Regions from separate parts of the Kitasatospora sp. NE20-6 genome, predicted to be linked through region 1. Evidence: riboswitches for the same ligand, from Rfam matches in the RefSeq annotation. Region 1 holds a riboswitch; each other region holds the start of a gene.
What was found. A riboswitch is a leader RNA that binds a small molecule or an ion and turns the genes downstream of it on or off. The one in region 1 is predicted to bind S-adenosylmethionine.
Positions count from the first base shown of each region.

Region 2: it holds a riboswitch for S-adenosylmethionine, as region 1 does, so the genes downstream of both, SNE206_RS28120 (aminotransferase class V-fold PLP-dependent enzyme) here and SNE206_RS30215 (ABC transporter substrate-binding protein) in region 1, are expected to answer to the same signal.
Region 3: it holds a riboswitch for S-adenosylmethionine, as region 1 does, so the genes downstream of both, thrC (threonine synthase) here and SNE206_RS30215 (ABC transporter substrate-binding protein) in region 1, are expected to answer to the same signal.

Region 1 covers NZ_BPRL01000055.1:29,963-39,217, reverse strand. Annotated here, with positions in the region: gene SNE206_RS30230 (ABC transporter ATP-binding protein) at 1-1,300, opposite strand, end outside; gene SNE206_RS30225 (ABC transporter permease) at 1,293-2,234, opposite strand; gene SNE206_RS30220 (ABC transporter permease) at 2,318-3,403, opposite strand; gene SNE206_RS30215 (ABC transporter substrate-binding protein) at 3,454-5,127, opposite strand; SAM riboswitch class IV at 5,427-5,534, opposite strand; gene SNE206_RS30210 (MarR family winged helix-turn-helix transcriptional regulator) at 6,010-6,477, opposite strand; gene SNE206_RS30205 (fumarylacetoacetate hydrolase family protein) at 6,576-7,457, opposite strand; gene SNE206_RS30200 (cupin domain-containing protein) at 7,516-8,553, opposite strand; gene SNE206_RS30195 (FAD-dependent monooxygenase) at 8,578-9,255, opposite strand, start outside.
Region 2 covers NZ_BPRL01000048.1:22,416-31,670, reverse strand. Annotated here, with positions in the region: gene SNE206_RS28130 (rhomboid family intramembrane serine protease) at 88-873, shown strand; gene SNE206_RS28125 (Lrp/AsnC ligand binding domain-containing protein) at 919-1,200, shown strand; gene SNE206_RS28120 (aminotransferase class V-fold PLP-dependent enzyme) at 1,202-2,563, opposite strand; SAM riboswitch class IV at 2,610-2,727, opposite strand; gene trpD (anthranilate phosphoribosyltransferase) at 2,811-3,887, opposite strand; gene SNE206_RS28110 (hypothetical protein) at 4,021-4,446, opposite strand; gene SNE206_RS28105 (heme-copper oxidase subunit III) at 4,773-5,393, shown strand; gene SNE206_RS28100 (c-type cytochrome) at 5,552-6,358, shown strand; gene SNE206_RS28095 (Rieske 2Fe-2S domain-containing protein) at 6,367-7,419, shown strand; gene SNE206_RS28090 (cytochrome bc complex cytochrome b subunit) at 7,416-9,074, shown strand; gene SNE206_RS28085 (GntR family transcriptional regulator) at 9,186-9,255, shown strand, end outside.
Region 3 covers NZ_BPRL01000004.1:64,884-74,138, reverse strand. Annotated here, with positions in the region: gene SNE206_RS04600 (cold-shock protein) at 195-401, opposite strand; gene SNE206_RS04595 (MoaD/ThiS family protein) at 1,061-1,339, opposite strand; gene thrC (threonine synthase) at 1,372-2,640, opposite strand; SAM riboswitch class I at 2,658-2,789, opposite strand; gene SNE206_RS04585 (glucosyl-3-phosphoglycerate synthase) at 2,928-3,932, shown strand; gene SNE206_RS04580 (trehalose-6-phosphate synthase) at 4,007-5,476, shown strand; gene otsB (trehalose-phosphatase) at 5,460-6,323, opposite strand; gene SNE206_RS04570 (DUF3263 domain-containing protein) at 6,361-6,588, opposite strand; gene SNE206_RS04565 (cupin domain-containing protein) at 6,681-7,022, shown strand; gene SNE206_RS04560 (extracellular solute-binding protein) at 7,083-8,372, opposite strand; gene SNE206_RS04555 (ROK family protein) at 8,914-9,255, shown strand, end outside.

The DNA of each region.
Region 1 (9,255 bases):
GTTCCTGGACGCGGTCGGCGACGGCGGCGCGGTCCAGCCCGGGGCGGTGCACCCGCAGCGGCTCGGCGACGCAGGCGCCGATGGTCAGCTGGGGGTTGAAGCTGGTGGCCGGGTCCTGGAAGACGAAGCCGAGGCGGCCGCTGCGGCCGGCCGTGGTGCCGGTCCGGCGGCGCGGGCCTTCCCGGAGCGTCTCGCCGAGAACGGTGAGGGTGCCGCCGCTGACGGCGGTGAGCCCGGCGAGGGCGCGGCCGATGGTGGTCTTGCCGCTGCCGCTCTCCCCGACCAGGCCCAGCACCTCGCCGGCGCCGATCTCCAGGTCGACCTGGTCCACGGCGCGGAACGGCCGGCGGCCCAGGCGGCCGGGGTGGTCGACGGTGAGGCCGCGGGCGGTGACGACGGGCGGCGCGCCGTCGGCGGGCCGGGCCGGGCGGGGTTTCGCGTTGCCGAAGTCAGGTACGGCGTCGAGGAGTTGTTGGGTGTAGGCGTGTTGTGGCGCGGCGAAGAGACGGCGTACGGGGGCCTGCTCCACGATCCGGCCGTCGCGCATCACCGCGACGCGGTCGGCCAGGTCGGCCACGACGCCCATGTTGTGGGTGATCAGCAGCAGTGCGGTGCCCAGCTCGTCGCGGCAGCGGCGCAGCAGGTCGAGGATCTCCGCCTGCACGGTGACGTCCAGGGCGGTGGTCGGCTCGTCCGCGACCAGGAGCCGGGCACCCAGGGCGAGTGCCATCGCGATGACGACACGCTGCTTCTGACCGCCCGACAGCTGGTGCGGGTAGTGGTTCACCCGCTGCCCGGGCTCGGGGATGCCGACCTGCTCCAGCAGCTCGACCGCGCGGGCGCGACGGGAGGCGCGGGTGCCCCGGCCGTGGGCGCGCAGGCCCTCGGCGATCTGCCAGCCGATGGGGTGGACCGGGTTGAGCGCGGTGGAGGGCTCCTGGAAGACCATGGCCGCGGCGGTTCCGCGCAGCGTGCGCAGCGTGGTGCGGCCTGCGCCCAGCACCTCCACGGCGCCGGTGTCGCCCTGTCCGAGCAGGACCCGTCCCCGGGTGGTGGCCGACTCGGGCAGCAGCCCGAGCACGCTGCGCGCGGTGACGGTCTTCCCGCTGCCGCTCTCCCCGACCAGTGCCACCACCTCTCCCGCCGCCACCGTCAGGCTCACGCCTCGTACGGCGGGAATCTGCCCGCTGTCGGTGGCGAACGACACGTGCAGGTCCTCGATGCGGAGCAGGGCCGCCGACGCGGCCGATGCCGGGTCGTGCACCGTGTCCGGTGCTGCGGTCGCGCGGGGCTCAGGCACGGGTCTGCTCCTCTGCTGCCGCCGGGGCCGCGGGGCCGGGGTCGACGGCCCCGGCGGTGCGGGATCCGCGCCGGCGGCGCAGACGCGGGTCGGCGAGGTCGTTGAGGCTTTCGCCCAGGAGGGTGACGCCGAGGACGGTGAGGACGATGGCGGTGCCCGGGGCGAGCGCGGACCACCAGATGCCGGAGGTGACGTCGGCGACCGAGCGGTTGAGGTCGTAACCCCACTCGGCGGCGGCGTTGGGCTCGATGCCGAAGCCGAGGAAGCCGAGGCCGGCCAGGGTGAGGATGGACTCGGAGGCGTTGAGGGTGAGGATCAGCGGCAGGGTGCGCACCGAGTTGCGCAGCACGTGCCGGAACATGATCCTCAGGTGGCCGGTGCCGATCACCCGGGCGGCCTCGACGAAGGGCTCGGCCTTGACCCGCAGCACCTCGGCGCGGACCACCCGGAAGTACTGCGGCACGAAGACCAGCGCCAGCGAGCAGGCGGCCGCGGTCAGGCCGCCGACCAGGCTGGACTGCCCGCCGCTGATCACGATGGACATGACGATGGCCAGCAGCAGCGAGGGGAAGGAGTAGAGCGCGTCGGCGACCCCCACCAGCAGCCGGTCCGTCCAGCCGCCCAGGTAGCCGGAGACGAGGCCGACGAGGGTGCCGGGCAGCACCGACAGGCCGAGCGAGAGGCCGATGACGGCCACGGCGGTCCGGGTGCCCCACAGGGTGCGCGAGAGCACGTCGTAGCCGCCGATGGTGGTGCCCAGCAGGTGGCCGTGGCCCGGGGGCTGCTGTGAGCCGAACAGTGCCCCGCCGTACTGGAGTTGGGCGTGGCCCGAAGGTGTGATCCAAGGGGCGAGGAGTGCGGTGAGCAGGAACAGGGCGGTGAGCCCGGCTCCCGTGAGCAGCATGGCGCGCTGCAGGCCGACGCTGCCGCGCACCCGCTGCGGCACCAGACGGGCAAGTGCCGGACGGGCAAGTGCCGGACGGGCGGGCGTCGGGCGAGAGGACCGGAGGCCGGGCATCAGTACCTCACTCGGGGGTCGATCATCGCGGCGAGCACGTCCACCAGGAAGTTGACCACCGCGACCACGATCGCGAAGAGCACGACGATGCCCTGCACCGCGGCGAAGTCACGCACCGTCAGGTAGTGGGCCAGCTCGTAGCCGAGTCCCCTCCATTCGAAGGTGGTCTCGGTGAGCACCGCGCCGCCGAGCAGCCCGGCGATCTGCAGGCCGAGCACGGTGACCACCGGGATCAGCGCGGGCCGGGCGGCGTGCCGGGTGATCAGCCGCAGGCCGCCGACGCCGCGGGAGCGCGCGGCCTCGACGTACTCGGCGTCCAGGGTGACGATCAGGTTGGTGCGCACCAGCCGCAGCAGCACGCCGGCCAGCAGCAGGCCGAGGGCCAGTCCGGGCAGCACGCCGTGGCGCAGCACGTCGGCCACGGCGGAGCCGTCGCCGCTGCGCAGTGCGTCGACCAGGTAGAGGCCGGTGGTGCTGGACTGGTTCTGGAGCTCCAGTTCCACCTGGATCGAGGCGCGGCCGGAGACCGGCAGCCAGCCGAGCCGGACGGCGAAGACCAGTTTGAGCAGCAGCCCGACGAAGAAGACCGGGGTGGCGTAGCCGAGGATCGCGGCCAGCCGCAGCGCGGCGTCCGGGGCGCGGTCGCGGAAGCGGGCCGCGGCCATGCCCGCGGGGGCGCCCACGGCGATGGCCACCAGCAGGGCGTAGCAGGCGAGTTCGAGGGTGGCTGCGCCGTAGGTGAGCAGGACCGTGGATACGGCCTGGTTGTCGGTGGCGGTGCGGCCGAAGTCGCCGGTGGCGGTCTGCCGCAGGTAGTCCAGGTACTGGGTGAACAGCGGGCGGTCGTAGCCGGCGGCGTGCAGTTTCTCCTGCAGTTGGGCCGGGGTGAGCCGGTCGCCGAAGGCGGTGGTGATCGGGTCGCCGGTGGTCCGCATCAGGAAGAAGACCGCGGTGAGCAGCAGGAAGACGGTCGGGAGGATGAGCAGGAAGCGGACGGCCAGGTAGCGGGCCAGCGGCGAGCGGAGCGCGGTCAGCAGGGGCCGACCGCGCTCCGGGCGTCCGCTCAGGGACCGAGCGAGCGTCATGTCGGATTCTCTCGGGGTTCAGCGTCTCTCGGGGGCGGGGTGCTTCGGCTTCAGCCCTTGCCCACCTCGGCCCAGCGGAACCGGTAGGCGCTGTTCAGCTGGGCGGGCACGCCCTGCACGCCGGAGCGGGTGACGATCGCGGTGGAGCCCTGGAGCAGCGGGAGCAGCGGCACCTGCGCGGCGACGGCGTCCTGCACCTGCTTGATCTGCCGGGTGCGGGCGGCCGGGTCGGTCTCCGTCTCCTCCTGCTTGATCAGCGCCTGCACGGCCGGGTCGTCGTAGCCGTTGTTGACCCAGCTGTCCCGGGAGAAGAAGGAGCCGAGGTAGTTGTCGGCGTCGAGGTAGTCGGCGTACCAGCCGAGCTGGTAGAGCGGGTAGAGGTCGGCGACCCGGTCCTTGCCGTACTGGGCCCACGCGGTGGACTGGAGGTTGACCTTGAACAGGCCGGTGGCTTCCAGCTGGGTCTTGATCAGGGCGTACTCGTCGGTCGAGGAGGAGCCGTAGTGGTCGGTGTTGTACTGGAGGTTGAGGGTGACCGGGGTGGTCACGCCGGCCGCGCCGAGCACGGCGGCGGCCGCGTCCTTGGAGGGGCCGCCGTTCTTGTCGCCGTAGAGCCCCTTGAAGGACGGGGTGGCCCCGGTGATGCCGTCCGGCACCGAGGTGTAGAGCGGCGCGAAGGTGTTCTTGTAGACCTGGGAGGCGAGTTGGGACCGGTCGATGGAGTCGGCGACGGCCTGCCGGACGGCGAGCGCCTTGGCGGGGTCGGCCTGGTCGGTCTTGCTGCCGTAAGGCTGGGTCTTGAGGTCGAAGACGATGTAGCGGATGCCGTTGCCGGAGCCGGTGTGGACGGTGATGCCCTTCCTGGTGGCCAGGTCCTCCAGGTCGGCGGTGGCCAGGGTGCGGTAGACGACGTCGATGCCGCCCTGCTGGATGTCCAGTTTCAGGTTGTTCGGGTCGGTGTAGTACTTGAGCCGCACCTGCGCGGTCCTCGGCTTGCCCAGCTGGCCCTGGTAGGCGTCGTTGGCCCGGAAGGAGACGAGCGAGTTCTTCGCGTAGCTGGTGATGCCGTACGGGCCGTCCCAGGGCTTGGCTCTGACGATGGCGTCGTCGTCGAGGACCTTGTCGGCGGGGAAGACCTCCTCGTCCACGATGTAGCCGGCACCGGTGGAGAGCACCTGCGGGAAGATGCTGTCGTTGGCCGACTTGAGGGTGAACACGACCGTGGCCGGGTCCGGGGCGGCGACCGAGGCGAGGTTGTAGAGCAGCGGGGAGGGGCCGTTCTTGTCGGCGATCCCCAGCTGCCGGTCGAAGCTGAACTTGACGTCGGACGAGGTCAGTTCGTGGCCGTTGGCGAACTTCAGGCCGGGCTTCAGGGCGACCGTGTACTGGGTGGGTGCGGTCAGCTTGACGGAGGCGGCCAGGTTCGCCGAGACGTCGGAGGTGCCGTTCCTGGCGCTGAGCAGAGTGGTGTAGACCTCGTCCTGGATGGTGCCGGAGCCGGCGTCCCAGGAGCCGGCCGGATCGAGGCTGACGATCTGGTCGGTGGTGCCGATGGTCAGGGCGGAGGCGGCGGTGTCGGCGGAGGCGGTCCCGCCGGACCTGGTGCTGGTGCAGGCGCCGGCGGTGACCAGGACGGCGGCGGTCAGCGCGAGCGTGGCAAGGCTGCGGCGGCGCGTTGACGCGGGCGTGGTCGGAATGCCTTCTTCGGCAGGTGAGTCGTGCATGGCTGGTCTCCGGGTTCGCAGGTGCGGCGGCATGCGCGGACGGCGCGTCGGCGGTGCGCGTGCGCATGCGATGCGCACGCGGACCCGGACGCGGGGTGGCGCGATGCCTGAGGGGCGACAGGACGTGCAGAAGTCCGCGGCGCGGGCTGTCGGGGACAGCGGCGGGGACGGACGGTGCTGTCGTGCTCAGCTACACAGGGAGCTGGAGACCATGAGCAGGTCGATGTGGCGGCGGCTGTACAGAGCCGTGGGCACCCTCGTCCTCCCGGTCGGGGTCGGTCCGGCACGGGTGCCGGTGTCGTGCGCGCTTGCGGGAGGTCTCCCGCCGAGCCTTCACCTGGAGCACCCCACCGCGACGGAGGGTTGCTGTCCGGCCAGCCAGGGCTTGCACACCGGAACTCGTGGCGTGGCACGAAGTTAGATCAACAATTCGGGCCGGGTCAAGGGGGAGTGGGCGGAAGCCGGAACGGACGGGCCGGCGTGCGGCCCGCGGATGCCCGGAAGTTCGGACACCAGGTCGTGAATCCGCTCGATCCCGGCGTGCCGGGCGCAGACCGGTACCGCCGGGGAGACGTGGTGCGGAAGACTGTCGAACTTCCTCCCGAAGGACACCGAACTCCTGGGAGAACTCGCCAAGATCCGTCCGGGATGACCGAACTCGCCCGTTTCGCGCGAGAGTTCGCGCACCTGCTCTGACGCCGGCCGAGGGCGACGACGCCGAGCTCACCCTCCCGTTCTCCGGCGATCGCCACACGGCGTTACCACCGATTACGGGGCGGAGCCGCTGGCCGGACACACCCGCGGGTAGCGGCAGCGCACATCGCAGTCCGGCGTCGCTCCCCGCGTGGTTGCCGGCGCTGCGCCGGGACCGGAGGAGGCCGGTCACCGGGCCGGGCGGGCGTCCTCGTTCGGAAGGGTGTCGTCCATGCAGGCGATTTTCCGCAGGATGTCCACTGCCGTGGCGCGTTCGGGTTCCGGCAGGGCCTCCAGGAGCCGTTCGTTGATGCGTTCGGCGGGTGGGATGAGGGTTTCCAGAAGACGGCTGCCGCTCGGGGTCAGGTTCAGCAGGGTGCGGCGGCGGTCGGACTCGTCCCGGACCTGGGTGACGTGGCCCTGGTCGGTGAGCCTCCGGACGATGTGGTTGACCGTCGAGCGGTCCAGGGAGATGGCTGCGGCGACGGTGCGCTGGTCGATGCCGGGCTGCCGGGCGAGGGCGTTCAGGACCGCGAACTGCTGGGAGGTGATCTCCCGTGACACGTGGGTGGCCCACAGTGCGGTGTGGACCTGCTCGGCACGGCGGATGAGGTGCCCGACGTAGTGGTCCAGTTCCAGTGAGCGTGCCCGTGCCATGGTCTCGTCTTCCTCCACCGAGGGGTGCCGCGCGAGCGCGGCCGTTCCGTCCGCGAGTCTACGTTTCGGCGGCACTGCCCTGGTGTCCGGAGGTGCCGTCAGTCCTGCGCGGCGCGCTTCGAGGCCCGTCCCGGGCGTTCGGCGTAGGGCGTGCCGCGGGAGCCGTCCACGCCGACCTCCAGCCGTCCGATGCGCTCGATCTCGACCACGACACGGTCGCCGTGGCCGAGGGGCCCGACGCCGGCGGGGGTGCCGGTGGCGATGACGTCGCCGGGGTGCAGGGTCATGACCGAGCTGGTGTAGGCGATGAGCTCGCGCACCCCGAAGATCAGATCGGCCGTGTTCGTCCGCTGGCGGGTGGTGCCGCCGACGTCGCAGCGCAGGTCGAGCGTGTCGGGGTCGGGGATCTCGTCGGCGGTGACGATCCACGGGCCGATGGGGGTGAAGGTGTCGAACGACTTGCGGGTGGAGCGGTCCTCGTCGGAGCGGACGGTGATGTCGAGCAGGCAGGTGTACCCGAAGACGTACGACAGCGCTTCGTCGGCGGTGACGTGGGAGGCGGTGCGGCCGATGACGACGCCGAGCTCGCCCTCCTGGTCGGTCCGCTTGTCGCTGTAGGGGAGGACGACGTCCTGCCCCGGGCCGATGACGGAGGAGTTGGCCTTGAGGAAGATCCCGAGGTCGGCGACCGAAGTGGTGTACTCCATCTCGGCCTTGTGGTCGAGGTAGTTGACGGGCGCGCCGACGATCTTCCCGGGGCGGGGGAGCGGAGCTTCCAGGGCCGCCTCCGTCAGGGGAGTGCGGGGGCAGGGGCCGAGGTCGGGGACGAGGGTGAGCCCCTCGGCGGCCCGCTCGATGTGGCGCTGCAGAGGGCCCGCCGGGCCGTACGGGCCCGGACCGGCGAGTTGTTCGGTCACGTCGACCAGGTCGTCGCCGTCGACAAGGCCGAGCCGGTCGTGCCGGAAGAGGGTGAGGCGCACAGGAGTTCCTTGCTGTGGGTGGGCTGTGGGCGGGCTGGGGGCGCGGGTGAGGACGTGGTCAGGCGCCGGGGTCGGCGGCCTGGGTGCGGTAGAGGCCGAGGGAGCGCATGACCGGCTCGTCGCTGTAGGAGAAGAGGACGGCGTCGTGGTCGGCGGAGGCGTTGACGTGCCGGTAGGAGGCCCAGCCGGGGACGGCGATCGTGTCGTGCTCGGCCCAGTCCAGTCGTACGCCGTCGACGATGGTGGCTCCGTCTCCCCGGACCACGTTGAGAATGGTGGAGGCCGTGTGGCGGCGGCCGGCTCCCTGGAAGCCGGGGCGCAGGCGGTGGATCCGGCAGCCGATGGTGGGCATGACGGGGCCACCGGTCCAGGGGTTGGTGTACTCGAGCACGATGCCGTCGACCTCACTGCCCTCGGCCGTGTCGGCGATGGCGTCGAGGGCGCGCGCGGTCTCGGCCCATGTGTAGCGCGTGATGGGCGAGTTGGGGCCGTCCTGGGTCAGCCAGGCCGGGGTGAGACGGCCGTGCAGGAACTGCCGGCTGCCGGCGTCGTCGGGCCGTGCGACCGGCTGCAGGCGTTGGGGGTACTTCTCGTAGAAGCCTGCCTCCAGTGCGTTGACGAGGGGGTAGTCGAGGGCGTCGAGCCAGATCATCGGCGCGTCGCCGCGGTGGGTGTGGTCGTGCCAGTGCCATCCGGGGGTCAGGAGCAGGTCGCCGGGGGCCATGTGGACGGGTTCGCCGTTGACGGTCGTCCAGGCGCCGCTGCCCTCCAGGACGAACCGGAAGGCGTTGGAGGTGTGCCGGTGTGCCTGGGCGGTCTCGCCGGGGAGGATGATCTGGAGCCCGGCGTAGAGGGTGTTGACGGTGGCCGGTGGGTCCGTGAGGCCGGGGTTGACGAGCATGAGGACCCGGCGCTCGGCCTCGTCGAGGGAGAGCGTCTGCGAGAAGTGCAGCAGGTGCGGGCGTAGTTCCTGCCAGCTCCACCGGTGCGGAACGGCCCGGCTGCGGGGTTCGGCGGGGAAGAGGTTGCCGTAGAAGCGCCACAGCGGGGCGGCGCCGAGGTCCTCCAGTGCCTTGTAGGCGTCGTCGTCGGTCATGCGTGTCCTCCGTGCGGTCGTTCGTCAGGCAATGGCGGCGACGGTGCGGGCGGCCGGTGTCCACACCCAGGAGATGTCGTCGAAAGCGTGCGGGGAGCGGCTGCCGAGGAGGGTGTTGCGGAGGGCGGCTCCCTCTCCTTCCAGGTGGCAGATCTCGCCGAAGCGGCGGGCGTTGGTCTGGATCAGGGCCGCGCGTTCACGGCGTCGCCCGGCGTAGGCGGCGAAGGCGTTCGCGGGGTCGGCGGATTCGCCCAAGGCGTGGCCGAGGGCGGTGGCGTCCTCCAGGGCCTGGCAGGCGCCTTGGGCGAGGTACTGGAGCATGGGGTGGGCGGCGTCGCCGAGGAGCGCGATCCGCCCGTGGACCCAGGTGTCGAGAGGCGGCCGGTCGAACAGGGGCCAGCGCCGGTCGCGCGAGACCAGGGGCAGGGCGTCCCGGACCGCCCGGCAGGCGCCTGCGAAGCGTTCCTCCAGCTCGGCCTCCGTGCCCCAGTCGTCGGAGTCCGGCGTGTAGTGGTCGCTCTCGAAGACCGCGACCTGGTTGTACAGCTCGCCCTTTCGCACCGGGTACTGGACCAGGTGCGCCCGCGGGCCGGCCCACACCATCACGGCTCCGGACTGTGCGTGCCGGGACATGCGGTCCGTCATCCGGTCCGTGGGCAGGGCCCCGCGGTAGGCGACGTAGCGGGAACAGACGGGATCCCC
Region 2 (9,255 bases), on a different contig from region 1:
CCGTCACCGGTCCGCGCACCGGTACAGGTCACCCGCTTGCAGCAGCGGCCGGTGTCGGGCGGCGGCCGGGGAGGAATGCTCGCTGTCATGGCCGTCCCCGCCCCCGTGCGCGGGCGGGCGGAGGCCGCGACCCCGGCACCGGCCCGTGCCCCGCACGTCACCTACGCGCTGATCGCGGTCAGCACGCTCGTCCTGCTGGCCGGCCCGAGCTTCGGCCTCAACCCGGTGTACGGCACCGGCGACGCCCGGGTGTGCGCGGAGCAGCGCTTCGCACAGCGCTGGGGTGCGGTGCCGGCGGAACTCCTCGGCCACGCACCGCTGGACGCCGGACAGCTCGCCGCGCTGCCACCGGTCGTGAAGGGCTGCACGCCGACCCCGGACCCGGGCAAGATCCCGGTGCTGTCCGTGCTCACCTCGCTCTTCGTGCACGCGGGCTGGCTGCACCTGGTCGGCAACGTGCTGTTCCTGTACGTCTTCGGCCCCGGTGTGGAGCAGCGGCTCGGCCGGGCCCGCTTCCTCCTCTTCTACCTGGGCATCGGCTACCTGGCGACGTACGGCTACGCGCTGGCCGAGGCCGGCTCGGACGAGTCGGTGCGGGCGCTGGTCGGCGCGTCGGGGGCGATCTCGGGCGTGCTCGGCGGCTACCTGCGGCTGTACCCGCGGGCGCGGGTGACGACGCTGGTACCGGTGCTGCTGTTCCTGCCGCTGCGGTTCCCCGCGTGGCTGGTGCTGGGGCTGTGGTTCGCGCTGCAGTGGTGGCCGGTCGGGTCCGCGGTGCCGGGCGTGGCGTACCTGGTGCACGTGATCGGGTTCAGCGCGGGCTGGCTGGCGGTGCGGGCGGCGGGTCTGCGGCAGGGCAGACGCGCGAGCTGACGGCGGATACGCTGGGCCTCACCCCAGCACACAGGAGCGCGCACCGTGATCACCGCGATCGTCCTCATCAGGACCAGCGTCGACCGGATCCCCGAGATCGCCGAGGCGATCGCCGCGATCGAGGGCGTCAGCGAGGTCTACTCGGTGACCGGCGGCTACGACCTCGTGGCGATGGTGCGGGTGCGGCGCCACGAGGACCTCGCCGCGGTGATCCCCGGCCGGCTCAACAAGGTGCCGGGCGTGGAGCACACCGAGACGCAGATCGCCTTCCGCACCTACTCGCAGCACGATCTGGAGGCGGCGTTCGCGCTGGGCCTGGACGAGTAGGTCAGGCCGCGGTGTCGACGACGCACCGGCCGCCCTCGTTGCGGTAGGTCCAGCGGGCGCCGTCGGTGACGAGCGCGCGGACGGCGGCGAGGAAGCGGTCGATGTGCTCGTCGGGCGTGCCGGCGCCGAAGCTCACCCGGATCGCGTTGAGGCTGCGCTCGCCGGGCAGCGAGGGCTCGGGCGCACCGCACGCGGACGGCGCCGTGTCCTCCCCGCCGAGCAGGGTGCGCACCAGCGGGTGCGCGCAGAACAGGCCGTCGCGCACGCCGATGCCGTACTCGGCGGAGAGCGCCGCCGAGAAGTGCGAGCTGTTCCAGCCGCGGACCACGAAGGACAGCACCCCGACGCGGGCCGAGCCCTCGCCGAAGAGGTTGAGCACCTTCACCTCCGGGATCCCGGCGAGTCCGGCGGTGAGCCGCTCGACGAGCGCCTGCTCCCGGGCCTCCAGCGCGTCGAAGCCGGCCGCGGTCAGCGCGCGGCAGGCCGAGGCGATGGCGTAGGCGCCGATGACGTTGGGCGAGCCGGCCTCGTGCCGGGCCGGGCCCCGGTGCCACTCGACGGCGACGGAGCCGTCCTCCTCGCGGGCCACGGTCCGGCTGGCGCCGCCGCCGGCGAGGTACGGCTCCGCGGCGTCCAGCCAGTCGCTGCGCCCGGCGAGCACGCCCGATCCGAACGGCGCGTACAGCTTGTGGCCGGAGAAGGCGACCCAGTCGACGCCGAGGTCGCGCACGGACAGCCGGTGGTGCGGGGCGAGCTGGGCGGCGTCCAGGACGACGCGCGCGCCGTGCCGGTGGGCGGTCTCGGTGAGCTCGGCGATCGGCCACAGCTCGCCGGTGACGTTGGAGGCGCCGGTGACGCAGAGCAGGCGCGGTCCGGCGGGGTCGCCCGCGGCGAGCGCGGCGTCGAGGGCGGCGACGGCCTCGGCGCGGGAGCGCGGGGCCCGCAGGTACTCGACCGTCAGGCCGGCGTGGCGCCAGGGCAGCAGCGAGGCGTGGTGCTCGGTCTCGAAGGCGTAGACGCGGGTGCCGGCGGGCAGCGCCCCGGCGAGCAGGTTGAGCGAGTCGGTGGTGGCGCGGGTGAAGACGACCTGGTCGCCGTCGCGCAGGTCGAGGAAGTCGGCGACGGTGCGGCGGCTCTGCTCGAAGAGGTCGGTGGAGAGCTGCGAGAGGTAGCCGGCGCCGCGGTGCACGCTGCCGTAGTAGGGGGCGTACGCGGCGATGTCGTCCCAGACCTGCTGGAGGGCGGGGGCGCTGGCGGCGTAGTCGAGGGCGGCGTAGGTGACCTTCTCGCCGGAGGCGAGCGGCACCTGGACGTCGTGGCCGAGGACGGCGAGCGGGGCGCAGAGTTCGGTGGAAAGCGACATGGCGGTGCTCCTCACGAGGTGGGGACCCCGGGGATGCATCGCCGGTGGTCCGCGCTTGCCGCGCGGACGACTTGCCGCACGGCCCGGTCCTCACCCAGGGCACCCCGCCACGGACGGAGGGTTGCCGGACAGCAAGCTGGGGCTTGTTGCTGCCACTCATGACCTGTGGAGGACTCTAGGCGAGAGCTGAGGAGCGGTCAAGGCCGGGCAGGTGCGGGGGCGGCCGCCCCCGCACCTGCCGGCTCCGTCAGCGGCGCGCGGTGGCGTCGGCCCAGCGCTTGAGCGTGGCCTCGGCGGCTCCGGAGTCGATCGCCGCGGCGGCCCGCTCGATGCCGGCCGCGAGCTGCCCGGTGAGCGGCGCGTCGGTGAGGTCGAGCGCGACGAGGGCGGCGGCCGTGTTGAGCAGGACGGCGTCCCGGACGGGCCCGCGCTCGCCGGCGAAGAGGCGCCGGGCGACGGCGGCGTTGTACTCGGCGTCCGCGCCGCGCAGCGCCTCGATGCCGACCAGCTCGATGCCGACGTCCCGCGGGTCGAAGGCGGTCTCCGTGACGGCACCGTCCTTGACGATCCACACGTGCGAGGTGGTGGAGACGGTGAGCTCGTCGAGGCCGTCGTCGCCGCGGAAGACGAGGGCGCGGGCGCCGCGCCGGGCGAGCACGCCGGCGATCAGCCCGGCGAGCCGGGTGTCGAAGCAGCCGATGGCGTGGGCGGTGACCTTGGCCGGGTTGGTGAGCGGGCCGAGGATGTTGAAGGCCGTGGGCACGCCGAGGTCGCGGCGGGCCGGGGCGGCGTGCCGCATCGCGGGGTGGAACTTCGCGGCGAAGCAGAAGGTGAGGCCGACCTCCTCGGCGACCGCGGCGACCTGCCGGGCGTCGAGGTCGAGGCTGATGCCCAGCTTCTCCAGCACGTCGGAGGAGCCGCTCGCGGAGGAGGCGGCCCGGTTGCCGTGCTTGACGACCTTGGCCCCGGCCGCGGCGGCGACGATCGCGGACATCGTGGAGATGTTGACCGTCTTCGCCCGGTCGCCGCCGGTGCCGACGATGTCGACCGCCGGGCCGGGGATGTCGAGCGGTTCGGCGTGCGCGTACATGGCGTCGACGAGGCCGCCGATCTCCTCGACCGTCTCGCCCTTGGCCCGCAGCGCGACCATGAAGCCGGCGACCTGGACGGGCACGGCCTCGCCGGCCATGATCCGGTCCATCGCCCAGGCGGTGTCGGCCCGGGTGAGGTCCTGGCCGGCGAGCAGCGAGGTCAGCAGATCCGGCCAGGTGCGGACCACCTGCACGGGGTCCTTGCCGCCGTTCGCAGGGTTCACGTTCACCATGGCCGACTCCAGCTCTCATCCGGTGGTACCGAAACAGGGATGGAGCCAGCCTAGCGAGCACGGGCGGGCGGCCGGGCCGATCCGGCCGCCCCTTCTCTCCTGGTGAGACGGCCCTCCGGCCGGCCGGGAGCGGTCAGTGGTGGGCGGGGGTCCGCCGGGCGATCCGGGCGCGCAGGAGGGTGGCTGCGGCCTCGGCGAGGGCCATCGGGTCGACCGGCTGGGCGATGGCGGCGTCGGCCCGGCTCCAGGCGGCGAGCCAGGCGTCCTGCGGGCGGCCGATGAGGACGAGCACCGGCGGGCAGCCGTAGATCTCGTCCTTCAGCTGGCGGGTGAGGCCGAGCCCGCCGGCGGGGACGGCCTCGCCGTCGAGCACGCAGAGGTCGATGCCGCCCTTCTCCAGGGCGCGGAGCACGGCGGGGGTGGTCGCGCACTCCAGGTACCCGACCTCCGGCAGGTCGGCGGCGGGCCGGCGGCCGAGCGCCAGGGTGACCTGCTCGCGGGTGTTGCGGTCGTCGCTGTAGACGAGAACGGTGAGCGTCTCGTCGGTCGTGTGCGCCATGGGCCCTGCTCCCGGGTGCTCGTCCTCTTAATATGTGCCGCGTTCCGAACGGCCCAGTGTGATCCGGACCACGTTCTCCCTCGGATGCTACTCCCGTGCACCCCTCCCGGTGAGCCCCTGGCACGATCTCTCTCAAGCCGCCGCGCGCGGATCTCACTCGATCGGGGGACATCCGCTCACCCGTCTCGAACAACCGTCAGAAAACGGACAGTGCGCAGACCCACCGGCCCGGTTCCCCCGCCCCGGAGCCCAGGGGGGCATACCGCACGCACCGGACACTCCGAGGAGCACCCCCCGGCGTGAAGACGGAATAAGGGACCGACATAATGTCCGTCGTGGCGACAGCAACAGCAACAGAAACCGGACACGCGCACGGAGCGGTCAACAGGCCGAACCTGGTCAGCGTCGGAACCATCGTCTGGCTGAGCTCCGAGCTGATGTTCTTCGCGGCCCTGTTCGCGATGTACTTCACGCTCCGCTCGGTCATGGGGCAGGAGTTCTGGCACGAGAAGGCGGAAGCCCTCAACGTGCCGTTCTCCTCGGTGAACACCACGATCCTGGTGCTCTCCTCCCTCACCTGCCAGCTCGGCGTCTTCGCCGCCGAGCGCGGTGACGTCAAGAAGCTCCGCTCGTGGTTCGTCATCACCTTCGTGATGGGCGCGATCTTCATCGGCGGTCAGATCTTCGAGTACACCGAGCTCGTGAAGGTGGACGGCCTGTCGCTGTCCTCCGACCCGTACGGGACGGTGTTCTACCTGACCACCGGCTTCCACGGCCTTCACGTGACGGGTGGTCTGATCGCCTTCCTGCTGGTCCTGGGGCGGACGTACGCCGCCAGGCGGTTCACGCACGAGCAGGCCACCGCCGCGATCGTGGTGTCGTACTACTGGCACTTCGTCGACGTCGTGTGGATCGGCCTGTTCGCGACCATCTACCTGATCAAGTAAAGGCTGATCAGGTCGCTGGCCGCGGCCGGAGACAGCGCCCGCCCTCACGCGGACGCCCCGCCGACCGGTCCGCGCCCCACCCGGGCACCGGCCCCGAGCAGACCGGTGTCCCTCGGGCGCAGCCACCAGCCGACCAGATCCTGACACCGGGGTAATCCGTGAAAAAGCTCTCCGCACGACGGCGCCACCCACTGGCGGCGCTGGTCGTCCTACTTCTCGCCCTGGCGGCCACCGGGGGGCTGTACGCCGCGTTCGCGCCCGCCGAGCGGGCGCAGGCCGACACTTCCTCGCAGTCGCTCGCGATCGACGAGGGCAAGAAGCTCTTCGCCGTGGGCTGCTCCTCCTGCCACGGCCTCGACGGCCAGGGCAGCTCCGACGGTCCGAGCCTGGTCGGCGTCGGCTCGGCCTCGGTCGACTTCCAGGTCGGCACGGGCCGCATGCCCGCGCAGCAGTCCGGCGCCCAGGTGCCCAAGAAGAAGGTCATCTACTCCCAGGCCCAGATCGATCAGCTGGCCGCGTTCGTGGCCTCGCTCGGCCCCGGCCCGGTCGCACCGACCAAGGAGCAGTACACCTCGGCCGACCCGAAGGACGTGTCCGCCGGCGGCGAGCTCTTCCGCACCAACTGCGCCCAGTGCCACAACTTCGCCGGCAAGGGCGGTGCCCTGACGCAGGGCAAGTACGCCCCGTCGCTGGAGGGTGTCGACGCCAAGCACATCTACGAGGCCATGCAGACCGGCCCGCAGAACATGCCGTCGTTCCCCGACACGACGATGCCGGAGGAGCAGAAGAAGCAGATCGTGGCGTTCGTCCGCCACACCAACGATGAGCCCAACCCGGGCGGTCTCGCGCTGGGCAGCCTCGGTCCGGTGACCGAGGGCCTGTTCGGCTGGATCTTCGGCCTCGGCCTGCTCATCTTCGTCGCGATCTGGGTCGCCGCCCACACCACCAAGGCCAAGAAGTCATGAGCCACGAGATGTCTGACGAGAAGTTGCCGGAGTCCCACGGCTCCGAAGGGCACGAGGTCGCCACGCACGGCGACCCCTTCGCCGACCCCGGGCTGCCGGCCCACGAGCCCCGCCGCACGGACATCGACGAGCGCGCCGCCAAGCGCGCGGAGCGGCAGGTCTCCCTGCTGTTCGTCGTGTCGATGCTCGCCACGATCGGGTTCATCGCCTCGTACGTGGTCTTCGACATCGACAAGATCATCTACGTCTTCCCGCTGGGCCACATCAGCGCGCTGAACTTCGCGCTCGGCATGACCCTCGGCGTGGCGCTGTTCTGCATCGGCGCGGGCGCCGTCCACTGGGCGCGCACCCTGATGTCCGACCACGAGATCCCGGCCGAGCGCCACGCGATCGAGGCGGACGACGAGCTGCGTGCCGACGTCATCGAGCAGTTCAGGACGGGTGCGGCGGAGTCCGGCTTCGGCCGGCGCAAGATGCTGCGCAACACCCTGATCGGTTCGATGGCCCTGGTGCCGCTGTCCGGCGTCGTGCTGCTGCGCGACCTGGGCCCGCTGCCCGAGGACAAGCTGCAGCACACCGGCTGGATCGCGGCCACCCCGGCCAAGCCCCTCCCCCTGATCAACATGAACACCAACGAGCCCATGAAGCCCGAGGACATCGTGGTCGGCTCGCTGACGTTCGCCAAGCCCGAGGGCCTGGAGGAGGACCAGGAGGACTTCCAGCAGCAGATCGCCAAGGACGCGCTGATGCTCGTCCGGATCGCTCCGGAGGACCTGAAGGACAAGACCTCCGCCGGGCTGGGCTTCGAGGGCATCCTCGCCTACTCGAAGATCTGCACCCACGTCGGCTGCCCGATCAGCCTGTACGAGCAGCAGACCCACCACGCGCTCTGCCCCTGCCACCAGTCGACCTTCGACCTGGCGGACGGCGCGCGCGTCATCTTCGGCCCGGCCGGCCACCCCCTGCCGCAGCTGAAGATCACCACTGACGAGAAGGGCTTCCTGGTCGCCACCGGCGACTTCCAGGAGCCCGTCGGCCCGAGCTTCTGGGAGCGCGCGTGAGTACCGCGAAGAGCGCCGCCACCGGCGCCTCCAAGCCGGCCAGCACCCGCGCCAAGCCTGCGAACAAGTTCGAGGCTGCCGCTGACTGGACGGACGGACGGCTGGGGATCTACACCCTCGCCAAGTCCAACCTGCGCAAGATCTTCCCGGACCACTGGTCCTTCATGCTCGGCGAGATCTGCCTCTACACCTTCATCATCATCATCCTGACCGGCGTCTACCTGACGCTGTTCTTCAAGCCGAGCATGGCCGAGGTCGTCTACCACGGCCCGTACGCCCCGCTCGACGGCATCCGGATGTCCGAGGCGTACGCCTCGACCATGGACATCAGCTTCGAGGTGCGCGGCGGTCTGCTGATCCGCCAGATCCACCACTGGGCCGCGATCGTCTTCGTCGCCGCGATGCTCGTGCACATGATGCGCGTGTTCTTCACCGGCGCGTTCCGCAAGCCGCGCGAGATCAACTGGCTCTTCGGCGCCGGCCTGCTCTTCCTCGGCATGTTCGACGGCTTCATGGGCTACTCCCTCCCCGACGACCTGCTGTCGGGCACCGGCATCCGGTTCATGGAGGGCGCGATCCTGGCGGTGCCGCTGGTCGGCACGTACCTGCAGTTCTTCCTGTACGGCGGTCAGTTCCCCGGCACCGACATCGTGCCGCGGTTCTTCACCATCCACGTGCTGCTCATCCCGGGCATCATGCTGGGCCTGCTGGTGGCGCACCTGATCCTGGTCTTCTACCACAAGCACACCCAGTTCGCGGGCCCCGGCCGCACCGAGAAGAACGTCGTGGGCATGCCGCTCATGCCGGTCTACATGGCCAAGGCCGGTGGCTTCTTCTTCCTGGTGTTCGGCGTCATCTCGGTGATGTCCGCGGTCGCCACGGTCAACCCGATCTGGGCGTACGGCCCGTACCGCCCGGACCAGGTCTCCACCGACGCGCAGCCCGACTGGTACATGGGCTTCTCCGAGGGCCTGATCCGCGTCATGCCCGGCTGGGAGATCCGCGCCTGGGGCCACACCCTCAACATGGGCGTGTTCGTCCCGCTGATGGTCTTCCCGCTGGTGCTGGCCGTCATCTGGCTGTACCCGTTCGTCGAGGCCTGGGTCACCAACGACAAGCGCGAGCACCACATCGCCGACCGCCCGCGCAACGCCCCGGTCCGCACCGCCTTCGGTGCGGCCTGGATCAGCGAGTACCTGCTGCTGCTCATCGGCGGTGGCAACGACCTGATCGCGACGCACCTGCACCTGTCGATCAACTCGATCACGTACTTCGTGCGGGTCGGCTTCTTCGTCGTCCCGGTGCTGGTCTTCTTCATCACCAAGCGGTGGTGCATGGGCCTGCAGCGGCGCGACAAGGACAAGGTGCTGCACGGCCGCGAGAGCGGCGTCATCAAGCGCCTGCCGCACGGTGAGTTCATCGAGGTCCACCAGCAGCTCCCGCAGGAGCGGCTGTACACGCTCACCGCCCACGAGCAGCCGCAGCCGGCCGAGCTCCCGGCCGCGGTCGACGAGAACGGGGTGGCCCGCAAGGTCGGCCCGGTCGAGCGGACCCGCGCCAAGCTCTCCGAGTCGTTCTACGGCGACGGCTCCCAGGTCGCCAAGCCGACCTCCGAGGAGCACCACGAGATCACCAGCGGCCACGGCCACCACTGATCCCGCGCCGGCGTCACAGCACACCCCGAGGGCCCCTGCCGCACGGCAGGGGCCCTCGGGCGTTCCGGCGCCGTCCACAGGCCGTCCTGACAGGCCCTGCGGCCTGCCAGAATGGGCCGCGTGCAGCTGACCATCGATCACACCGCCGCCACTCCCCCGTACGAGCAGGTGCGGGCCCAGA
Region 3 (9,255 bases), on a different contig from region 1:
AGTGCTAACGCCAATAGTTAGCACTCTCGGATGGCGAGTGCAAGCCCGATCGCCGTGTCCGCCCGGATGATTCACCGCCCGCACCCCGTGCCCGGACACGTCGAAGGCCCGTACGACGGTGTCGTACGGGCCTTCGCGAAGACGAGGTGTGACCACCAGCTCGGGACGAGCCGAGGGCTCCGCAGGTCGCAGTGTCAGGCCGCAGCAGCACGGACCATGTCCGCCTGCGGCCCCTTCTGACCCTGGGAGATCTCGAACTCGACCCGCTGGCCCTCCTCGAGGGTGCGGTAGCCGTCCATCTGGATCGCGCTGTAGTGGACGAAGACGTCCGCACCACCGTCGACCGCGATGAAGCCGTAGCCCTTCTCCGCGTTGAACCACTTGACGGTGCCCTGAGCCATTCCGAACTCCCCTTGTGCTGTGCTGGCCATTCACGGGTCCGCAGGATGCGTTCCCAGGTCCGGTGGGCCGGCCCGAGGGAACCCCCCCTTGGGCACAGCCTGTACGCCGCAGACCACCGCACGAGCCCCCGCGGAGGGGGCCGACAGGCGGGTGAATGCGTCGACCGCGGCTGAATGTATCCGGACAGGAGCCCTGTGCAACAGAGCCAACTTCTGGGAATTCCCGCACCATCCCGGGGGATATCACGGGATGAAAGCGCCATATCTTCGCAATTCGCGCGGGACATAACGGGCGCAGCACGACATAACGCTGCAGGAATTCTGACACTTGCCTGACAGATTCGCCCTGGCGCCCTTCGTGCGGCGTCTCAGCGGGCGGACGGGGCCTGCGGCCCGCCCGGGCGCCCGGCGCCCGCAGCCCGGCCGGCGCGGCCGCGCGGGGAATTCCGGGTATTACGGCAGTTCAGGGGCGACGTCGCGGAGGGAGGCGCTGCCACGTTCGGCACTCTACTCCTCCCATGACCCGTCGAATTCCACCGGGCACGGCAGGAGCCGCCGCCGGTAACGGAAAAAGGCATTCCGTTCCCGGCGGCGGCTCCGGTGGTGCGTACGCGTCGCGGACGGCCCGGTGCGACCGGGGCCGTCCGCGTGGCGGGGCCTCAGCAGCCGCCGGCCACCGCGGGGATGATCGAGATGCTGGCGCCGTCCTTGATCTCCGTCTCCAGGCCCTCGGCGAAGCGCACGTCGTCGTCGTTCACGTAGACGTTGACGAAGCGGCGCAGCTTGCCGGCGTCGTCCAGGATGCGCGCGGCGATGCCGGCGTGGTTCTGCTCCAGGTCCGCGATGACGGCGGCCAGGGTGGTGCCCTCGGCGGTGACCTCGGCGGAGCCGCCGGTGTAGGTGCGCAGGATGGTCGGGATGCGGACGGTGGCGCTCATACGGTGCTCCTTGCGGACGTGGTGAGGGGGGCTCAGACGAGGCCGGCGGCGCGGAAGGACTCCAGCGTCGGGCGGATGGTGGCGGTGAGGCCGGAGTCGGCGACCGCGTCGAGGGTCTTCAGGCCGTCGCCGGTGTTGATGGCGACGGTCTCCTTCGACGGGTCGAGCTGCCCGGTCTCGACCAGCTTCTTGAGCACGCCGATCGTCACGCCGCCGGCGGTCTCGGCGAAGATGCCCTCGGTGCGTGCCAGGAGCTTGATGGCGGCCACCACCTCGGTGTCGGTGACGTCCTCGACGGTGCCGCCGGTGCGGCGGGCGATGTCGAGGACGTACGGGCCGTCGGCCGGGTTGCCGATCGCCAGCGACTTGGCGATGGTGTTCGGCTTGACCGGGCGGATCACGTCGTGGCCGGCCTTGAAGGCGGCGGAGACCGGGGAGCAGCCCTCGGCCTGGGCGCCGAAGATCTTGTAGGGACGGTCCTCGACCAGGCCGAGCTTGATCAGCTCCTGCAGGCCCTTGTCGATCTTGGTGAGCTGGGAGCCCGAGGCGATCGGGACGACCAGCTGCTCCGGGAGGCGCCAGCCGAGCTGCTCGCAGATCTCGAAGGCGAGCGTCTTGGAGCCCTCGCCGTAGTACGGGCGGAGGTTGACGTTCACGAAGCCCCAGCCCTCGCCGATCGGGTCGCCGATCAGCTCGGAGCAGAAGCGGTTCACGTCGTCGTAGTTGCCGTCGATGCCGACCAGGGCGCCGCCGTACACGCCGGCCATGACGATCTTGCCCTGCTCCAGGTCGTGCGGGATGAACACGCAGGACTTGAAGCCCGCCCGGGCGGCGGCCGCGCCGACCGCGCCGGCGAGGTTGCCGGTGGACGAGCAGGAGAGCGTGGTGAAGTCGAAGGCGCGGGCGGCCTCGATCGCGCAGGCGACGACGCGGTCCTTGAAGGAGTGCGTCGGGTTGCCGGAGTCGTCCTTGACGTGCAGCTGGGCGGTGAAGCCGAGCTCACGGCCGAGGTTGTCGGCCTTCACGAGGGGGGTCCAGCCGGGGTTCAGGTTGGGCTTGCCGGCGACGTCGGCGGGCACGGGGAGCAGCGGGGCGTAGCGCCAGATGCTGGCCGGGCCGGCCTCGATGGCCTTGCGGAGCTCCTCGGCGTCGTAGCCGTCGTAGTCGTACGCGATCTCCAGCGGACCGAAGCACTCCAGGCACGCGAAGCTCGGTCCGAGCGGGAAGCGGGTGCCGCACTCGCGACAGGACAGCGCGGCGGCGGGGCCGAGGTCAACGGTGGCAGGGGTAGCGGTAGCCATGGTGGCGGAGGCCTCTCTCCTCATCTTCCCCGTGACGCGGGCGCGCCACAGGACGGAATTGGCACCTGTCCCGCGGGGGCCTGTGACCGCCCTGCGAGAAGGTTGCCGGGACGTCGACGGGCCGTTCCCTCAGTCCCTCTGGATGAGCTCTGTGAAGTTGTCGGTCCTGCGCTGCGGCGACCCCGGCGTGCGAAGGCGCGACCGCAGTACGAAGACTGTAACCGAAGGCCTGCGGGCCGAGACCCCGCGTCCGATACGCGAGACGAGAAGTTACGAGGAGCGAGACCGTGACCGAGCTGCCCCGTCCCGACGTCCTCCCGGAGGTGGCGACCTGGCTGCGCCGCCGCTCCTGGGCGGCGGCCGATCGCCCGGTGGAGCTGCTGCTCGCCGCCAAACGGGCGGCGGGACGGGACGGGACGGTCAGCGTGGTCCTGCCCGCGCTGGACGAGGAACCGACCGTCGGCGAGATCGTGACCGCGATCCGCGAGGAGCTGATGGAGCGCCACCGGCTGGTCGACGAACTGGTGGTGGTCGACTCCGGCTCGGTCGACCGCACCGCGGAGACCGCCCGGGCCGCCGGCGCGCGGGTGGTGCACCGCGACGACATCCTGCCGGGGCTGCCCGCCGTCCACGGCAAGGGCGAGGTGCTCTGGCGGTCGCTGCTGGCGACGTCCGGCGCGATCGTCTGCTTCATCGACGCCGACCTGCGCGAGTTCGACCCGGCCTTCGTCTCGGGGATCGTCGGCCCGCTCCTCACCGATCCCGGCATCGAGCTGGTGAAGGCGATGTACGACCGGCCGCTGGAGACCGACGGCGCGGTCGTGCCGGCCGGCGGCGGCCGGGTCACCGAGCTGGTCGCCCGGCCGCTGCTGAACATGCACTGGCCGCAGCTGGCGGGCTTCGTGCAGCCGCTCGGCGGCGAGTACGCGGCGCGCCGCTCGCTGCTGGAGCGGCTGCCGTTCCCCACCGGGTACGGGGTGGAGCTGGGCCTGCTGGTCGACGCCCTGGGGACGGCCGGGCTGGACGCGCTGGCGCAGGTCGACGTCGGGGTGCGGCACCACCGCCACCAGGACGGACAGGCCCTCGGACGGATGGCCGCCACGATCTACCGCACCGCCCTGGACCGGCTCGACCGCGCGGACCGGCTGAAGGCGGCCGAGGACCTCGTGCACCCGCTGCTCACGCAGTTCACCCGTGACCCGGGCACCAGCGGCTTCACCGCGCACACCCACCCGGTGACGGCGCTGGAGCGGCCGCCGATGCGGACGGTCGCCGAGTACCGGGAGCGCTGAGCGGCCGGCGCGGCGACCCGGCCGGAACGCCGCCGAATGGTTTGCCGCCCCGGTCCGGCGGCAAGCTAGGGGATATGGCCGATCTCGCGTTCGAACCTCCGCAGCAGTCCGGCGCCGCCCCCGTCCTGGTGGCCTCGAACCGGGGCCCGGTGTCCTTCACCAGCGAGGACGACGGCACCCTGACCCTCCGCAGAGGCGGCGGCGGGCTGGTCTCGGGGCTGTCCGCGATCGACGACCCGTCCGCGGTGTGGGTGTGCGCCGCGCTCGGCGACGCCGACCGCACGGCCGCCCGGCAGGCACCGGACGGCCGGCTGGACCGCGCCGGGCACGACGTCGGCGGCCAGGCCGTCCGGATGCTGGACATCGAGCCCGGCACCTTCGCACGGGCCTACAACGGCATCGCCAACTCCACCCTCTGGTTCGTCCACCACCTGCTGTACGACACCCCGGTCAGCCCGGTCTTCGACGACCGCTTCCGCCGCGAGTGGGACTCCTACACGGCGTACAACACCGCCTTCGCCGAGGCGCTCGCCGCCGAGGCGGCCCCCGGCGCCGCCGTGCTCGTGCAGGACTACCACCTCTCGCTCGCCCCGGCGCAGCTCCGCCGGCTCCGCCCGGACCTGCGGATCGGGCACTTCTCGCACACCCCGTGGGCGCCGCCCGAGTACTACCGGCTGCTGCCCGACGACGTCGCCGCCGAGGTGCTCACCGGCATCCTGGGCGCCGACCGGGCCGGTTTCCTCACCGAGCGCTGGGCGCTCGCCTTCGCCGACTGCTGCGAGGCCGTGCTCGGGGCCACCGTCGACCGGGCGGCGCGCACGGTCACCCACGCCGGGCGCACCACGCACCTGGGCGTGCACGGGCTCGGCGCGGACGCCGACTTCCTGCGGGAGCGCGCGCACCGGCCGGACGTCGACGCCCGGCTCGCGGCGCTGCAGGAGGCCGTGGGCGACCGGCGGACGATCGTCCGGGTCGACCGCACCGAGCTCAGCAAGAACATCGTCCGCGGGCTGCTCGCCTACCGGCACCTGCTGCGCAGCCGTCCCGAGTGGCTGGACCGGGTCGTGCACGTCGCCTTCGCGTACCCGTCCCGGCACGACCTGCCGGAGTACCGCGAGTACACGGCGGCGGTGCAGCGGATCGCGCACGAGATCGACGACGAGTTCGCCACCGCCTCCTGGCAGCCGCTGATCCTGCACGTCAACGACGACTTCCCGCGGTCGCTGGCGGCCTACCGGCTCGCCGACGTCGCCCTGGTCAACCCGATCCGGGACGGCATGAACCTCGTCGCCAAGGAGATCCCCGTGGTCTCCGACCACGGCTGCGCGCTCGTGCTCTCCCGCGAGGCCGGCGCGTACGCCGAGCTCGCCGAGGACGCGCTCACGGTCAATCCCTACGACGTGATCGCCACCGCGGAGGCCCTGCACCAGGCGCTCACCATGCCCGCGGGGGAGCGCGCCGACCGCACCAAGCGGCTCGCCGCCGCGGCCACCGCGCTGCCCCCGCAGCAGTGGTTCCTGGACCAGCTCAACGCCCTGCGCTGAGCTCCCCGGCGAGCGCCTCCAGCAGCTCCACCAGGCCGGCCGGGCCCGCGACGACGACGTCGGCCCGGTCGGCCAGCTCGCGCACCGGCGCCTCGCCGGTGGTGGGACCGCTGCACACCAGCAGGCCCGGCAGGCCCTCGGTGCGGCGCTTCTCGACGGCTGCGTACGCGGCCAGGTCGCCGAGGTCGTCGCCCGCGTAGACCACGGTGCGGGCGGCGGGCCGCTCGGCGAGGAAGGCCGCCAGGGCGCCGCCCTTGTCGACGCCCGGCGGACGGAGTTCCAGCACGAAACGGCCCGGCTCGACCATCAGGCCGTGCTCGGCGGCGAGCGCGGCGAGCGGGGCGCGGAGCGCGTCCATGGCCTGCTGCGGCTCGGCGGTGCGGCGGGTGTGCACGGCCAGTGCGCGGCCCTTGTCCTCCGTCCAGGTTCCCCCGGGTGCGCCCTCGCGGGCGAGCACGGCGGGCAGCGCGGCCCGCACGGCGGCCACGCCGGGCGGCGGCTCGGGGGCGGTGAGCGCGCCGGTGCGGGCGTCCCACCGCTCGGCGCCGTACTGCCCGAGGACGGTCAGGTGCTCCAGGCCGGGCACGCCGGCGAAGCCGCCGTACTCGACGGCCAGCGCCGCGGGCCGGCCGGTGACCACGGCGACCGCGTCGACGAACGGCGCGAGCGCGGCGAGCGCGGCGGCCGCGGCGGGGTGGGCCCGGGCGGCGTCGGGGTCGGCGACGATCGGCGCGAGCGTGCCGTCGAAGTCGAAGGCCAGCACGGCCCCGCCGGGGTCGGCCCGCAGTGCCGCCAGACCGTCCCGGCCGGCCGGGGTGCTCGGTACGAGGTGCTCAGGAATGCCCATGCCTGGGACCGTACCCAGGCCCGGCGGCCGGACACCGTCAGCGCGCGGCGCGCCTGCGCTCGCGGATCCGGCGCAGCCGGTTGACCAGCACCGGGTCGGCGGCGAGCGCCTCGGGGCGGTCCAGCAGGGCGTTGAGCAGCTGGTAGTAGCGGGTCGCCGACAGGTCGAGCTCCGCGCGGACGGCGCGCTCCTTGGCACCGGCCGTCCGCCAGGGGCGGGCCTCCAGGGCGAGCACGGCCTGTTCGCGCTCGGTCAGCTCGGTCATCGCCACCTCCCCTTACGGGGTGTCATTGTGCCGTGCGGGTGCGACACACTCTGCCGCACCCGCCGGGGCGGCGCCGCGGTTAGCGTCGGGCCATGACCTTCGTCCTGCACGTCCCCGACGCCGGGCTGGAGCCCGAACCGCTCGACCCGGCGCAGATCGTCTCCGGCTCCCCCGAGGTGACCGGCCGCGTGCTGTGGACCTCCCCGGACGGCCGCGAGCTGCGCGGCCTGTGGCAGATCACCCCGGGCGTGGTGACCGACACCGAGGCGGACGAGATGTTCGTGGTGCTGAGCGGCCGGGCCACGATCGAGGTCGAGGGCGGCCCGACCCTGGAGGTCGGGCCCGGCGACGCCGCCGTCCTGCGGGCGGGCGACCGCACCACGTGGACGGTGCACGAGACGCTGCGCAAGGCGTACGCGCTGACGCTGTCCTGACCGGGTGGTGCCCGGCCCCGGCTCCGCGGCCCCGGCGACCCGGGGAGCCGGGGCCGGGAGTCAGCGGGAGCGCCCCGCCTCGGCGGCCGCGGCGGTCTGCAGGGCCGTGAGGGCCCCCGCGCCGTCGCTCTTCACGGCGCCGCCGATCTGCTGCTTGACCAGGCCGCTGACCTTGTCCCAGGACGGGTCGCCGTACGGGTAGAAGTTGGCGGTGGGCAGGGCGTTGAGGAACTCGGTGAGGTCCTTGTGCTTGCCGCTGCCGGTCATCTCGGCGCGGGTGTCCTGGGTGACCGGCAGCAGGTTGTACTGCTCGTCGAAGGCGAGCTGGTTGTCGGTGCGGTAGAGGAATCCGAGGAACTTCTTGATCTCGCTCCGGTGCCCGTTGGCCTTGAACGCCATGATCCAGTCGGCCACGCCGAAGGAGGCGGGCTTCACGGAGGCGTCGCGCCGCGGGACGGCGGCCGTGCCGTAGTCGATCCGGGCGGCGGTGGCCTTGCTGATCAGGCCGGGGTGGCCGTTGAGCATCGCGACCTTGCCGGCCGCGAAGTCGTTGAAGGCGGTCTTGCGGTCGGTGGTGGCCGGGTCCGCGTAGGTGAGGTGCCTGGCCACGAGGTTGGTGCGCAGCCAGGCGAACGTCGCCTGGTTCTGCGGGCTGTCGACGGTGTAGTTGCCCGCGTTGTCGGCGAGGGCGCCGCCGCCGCCCATCGTCCAGATCATGGACTCCGCCTGCGCCTCCTCGGGCCCGAGCGGCAGCGCGTACGGGGTCACGCCGGGCACCTTGGAGCGGATCAGCTCGGCGTCGCGCTTGAGCTCGTCCCAGGTGGTGGGCGGTCGGTCGATGCCGGCCTTCTCGAAGATCGTCCGGTTGTAGAAGAAGACGCGGGTCGAGGCGACGAACGGGATGCCGTACTGGCTGCCCAGCACCTGGCCGGCCCGGGCGAAGGCGTCGATCATGCCGGCCTGGGTGTCGATGGAGAGCACGTCGGTGGCGGGGTAGAGCCGGTCGGCGGCGACCTGGTCGGCGAAGCCGCCGGTCTGCACGAGGTCGGGGGGGTGTCCGCCGGCGACGAGGGAGGCGACCCGCTTGTCGATGTCGTTCCAGGTCTGGAGGTCGATCTGGACCTTGATGCCGGGGTTGGCCTCCTCGAAGCGGTGGACGACGTCGTCCCAGAAGTGGGCGGTGCTCGTCTCCTCGCTGTCGCCGTAGTCGGCGGCGACGAGACGGAGGGTGATGTCGCCGCCGGAGCCGCTGCCGAACGCGCCGCAGCCGGCGATGAGGGCGACTGCGAGGGCGGGCAGGAGGACGCGCCGGGCGGCGCGGAACGCATGCGTGCGAGTGAGGGTGTTCACGCGGGGACCGCCTTCGGGAGGGGAAGCGCCGCCACCCTCCCAAGCACCCGTGCAAGTGGTCCAGACCTGTCCGCACGGTAGTTATCGAAGTGTCAGATCTCGTTGCACCGGCTGCAATCGGATCGGGACGAATCGGGACACGCCCCACGCGGGTTCGGGCGGCGGCCACCGCGGCGCCCGCTCCCGTGAAGACCTGCGCCACCTCCGCGACCGGCCCGGCGCCCCGCCCGCTCGCACGCCCGTACACCCGATCGACCGATCGCCCGACCGCGAGGAGCCCCGCGGCGACGGCGCGACGGTGACCGGCCCCGGCGACCCCCGGCCGCCCCGCAGCAGCCCCGACCGCCCCGCCCGGCCGGCACATCGACCCGCCCGTCCGTGCTCGACCCGGGCCCCGACGGGGAAGGAGACAGACGACGGACACGGGAGGAGCAATCCGGCACGGATCACCCCGGAAGGGACGAACCTCACCAGTTCTGGACCAGACCAATCAAGTAACTGGACTAGACCTCTCGGACCGCCACAAGGGAGACTGTCCCCCGTGAAGCACGTCATCGCACTCGATGTGGGCGGCACCGGCATGAAAGCCGCGCTGCTCGCCCAGGACGGCTCCGTGCTGTTCGAAGCACGCCGACCGACCGGGCGGGAGCACGGCACGGACGCCGTCGTCGCCGCCATCCTCGACTTCGCCGCCGACCTGGCGGACGAGGGCCGCACCCGCTTCGGGTGCGACCCCCTCGCCGCCGGCGTCGCCGTGCCGGGGACGATCGACGAGAAGAACGGGATCGCGGTCTTCTCCGCCAATCTCGGCTGGCGCGACCTCCCCCTGCGCAAGCTCCTCGGCGAACGCCTCGGCGGGCTGCCCGTCGCCCTCGGCCACGAC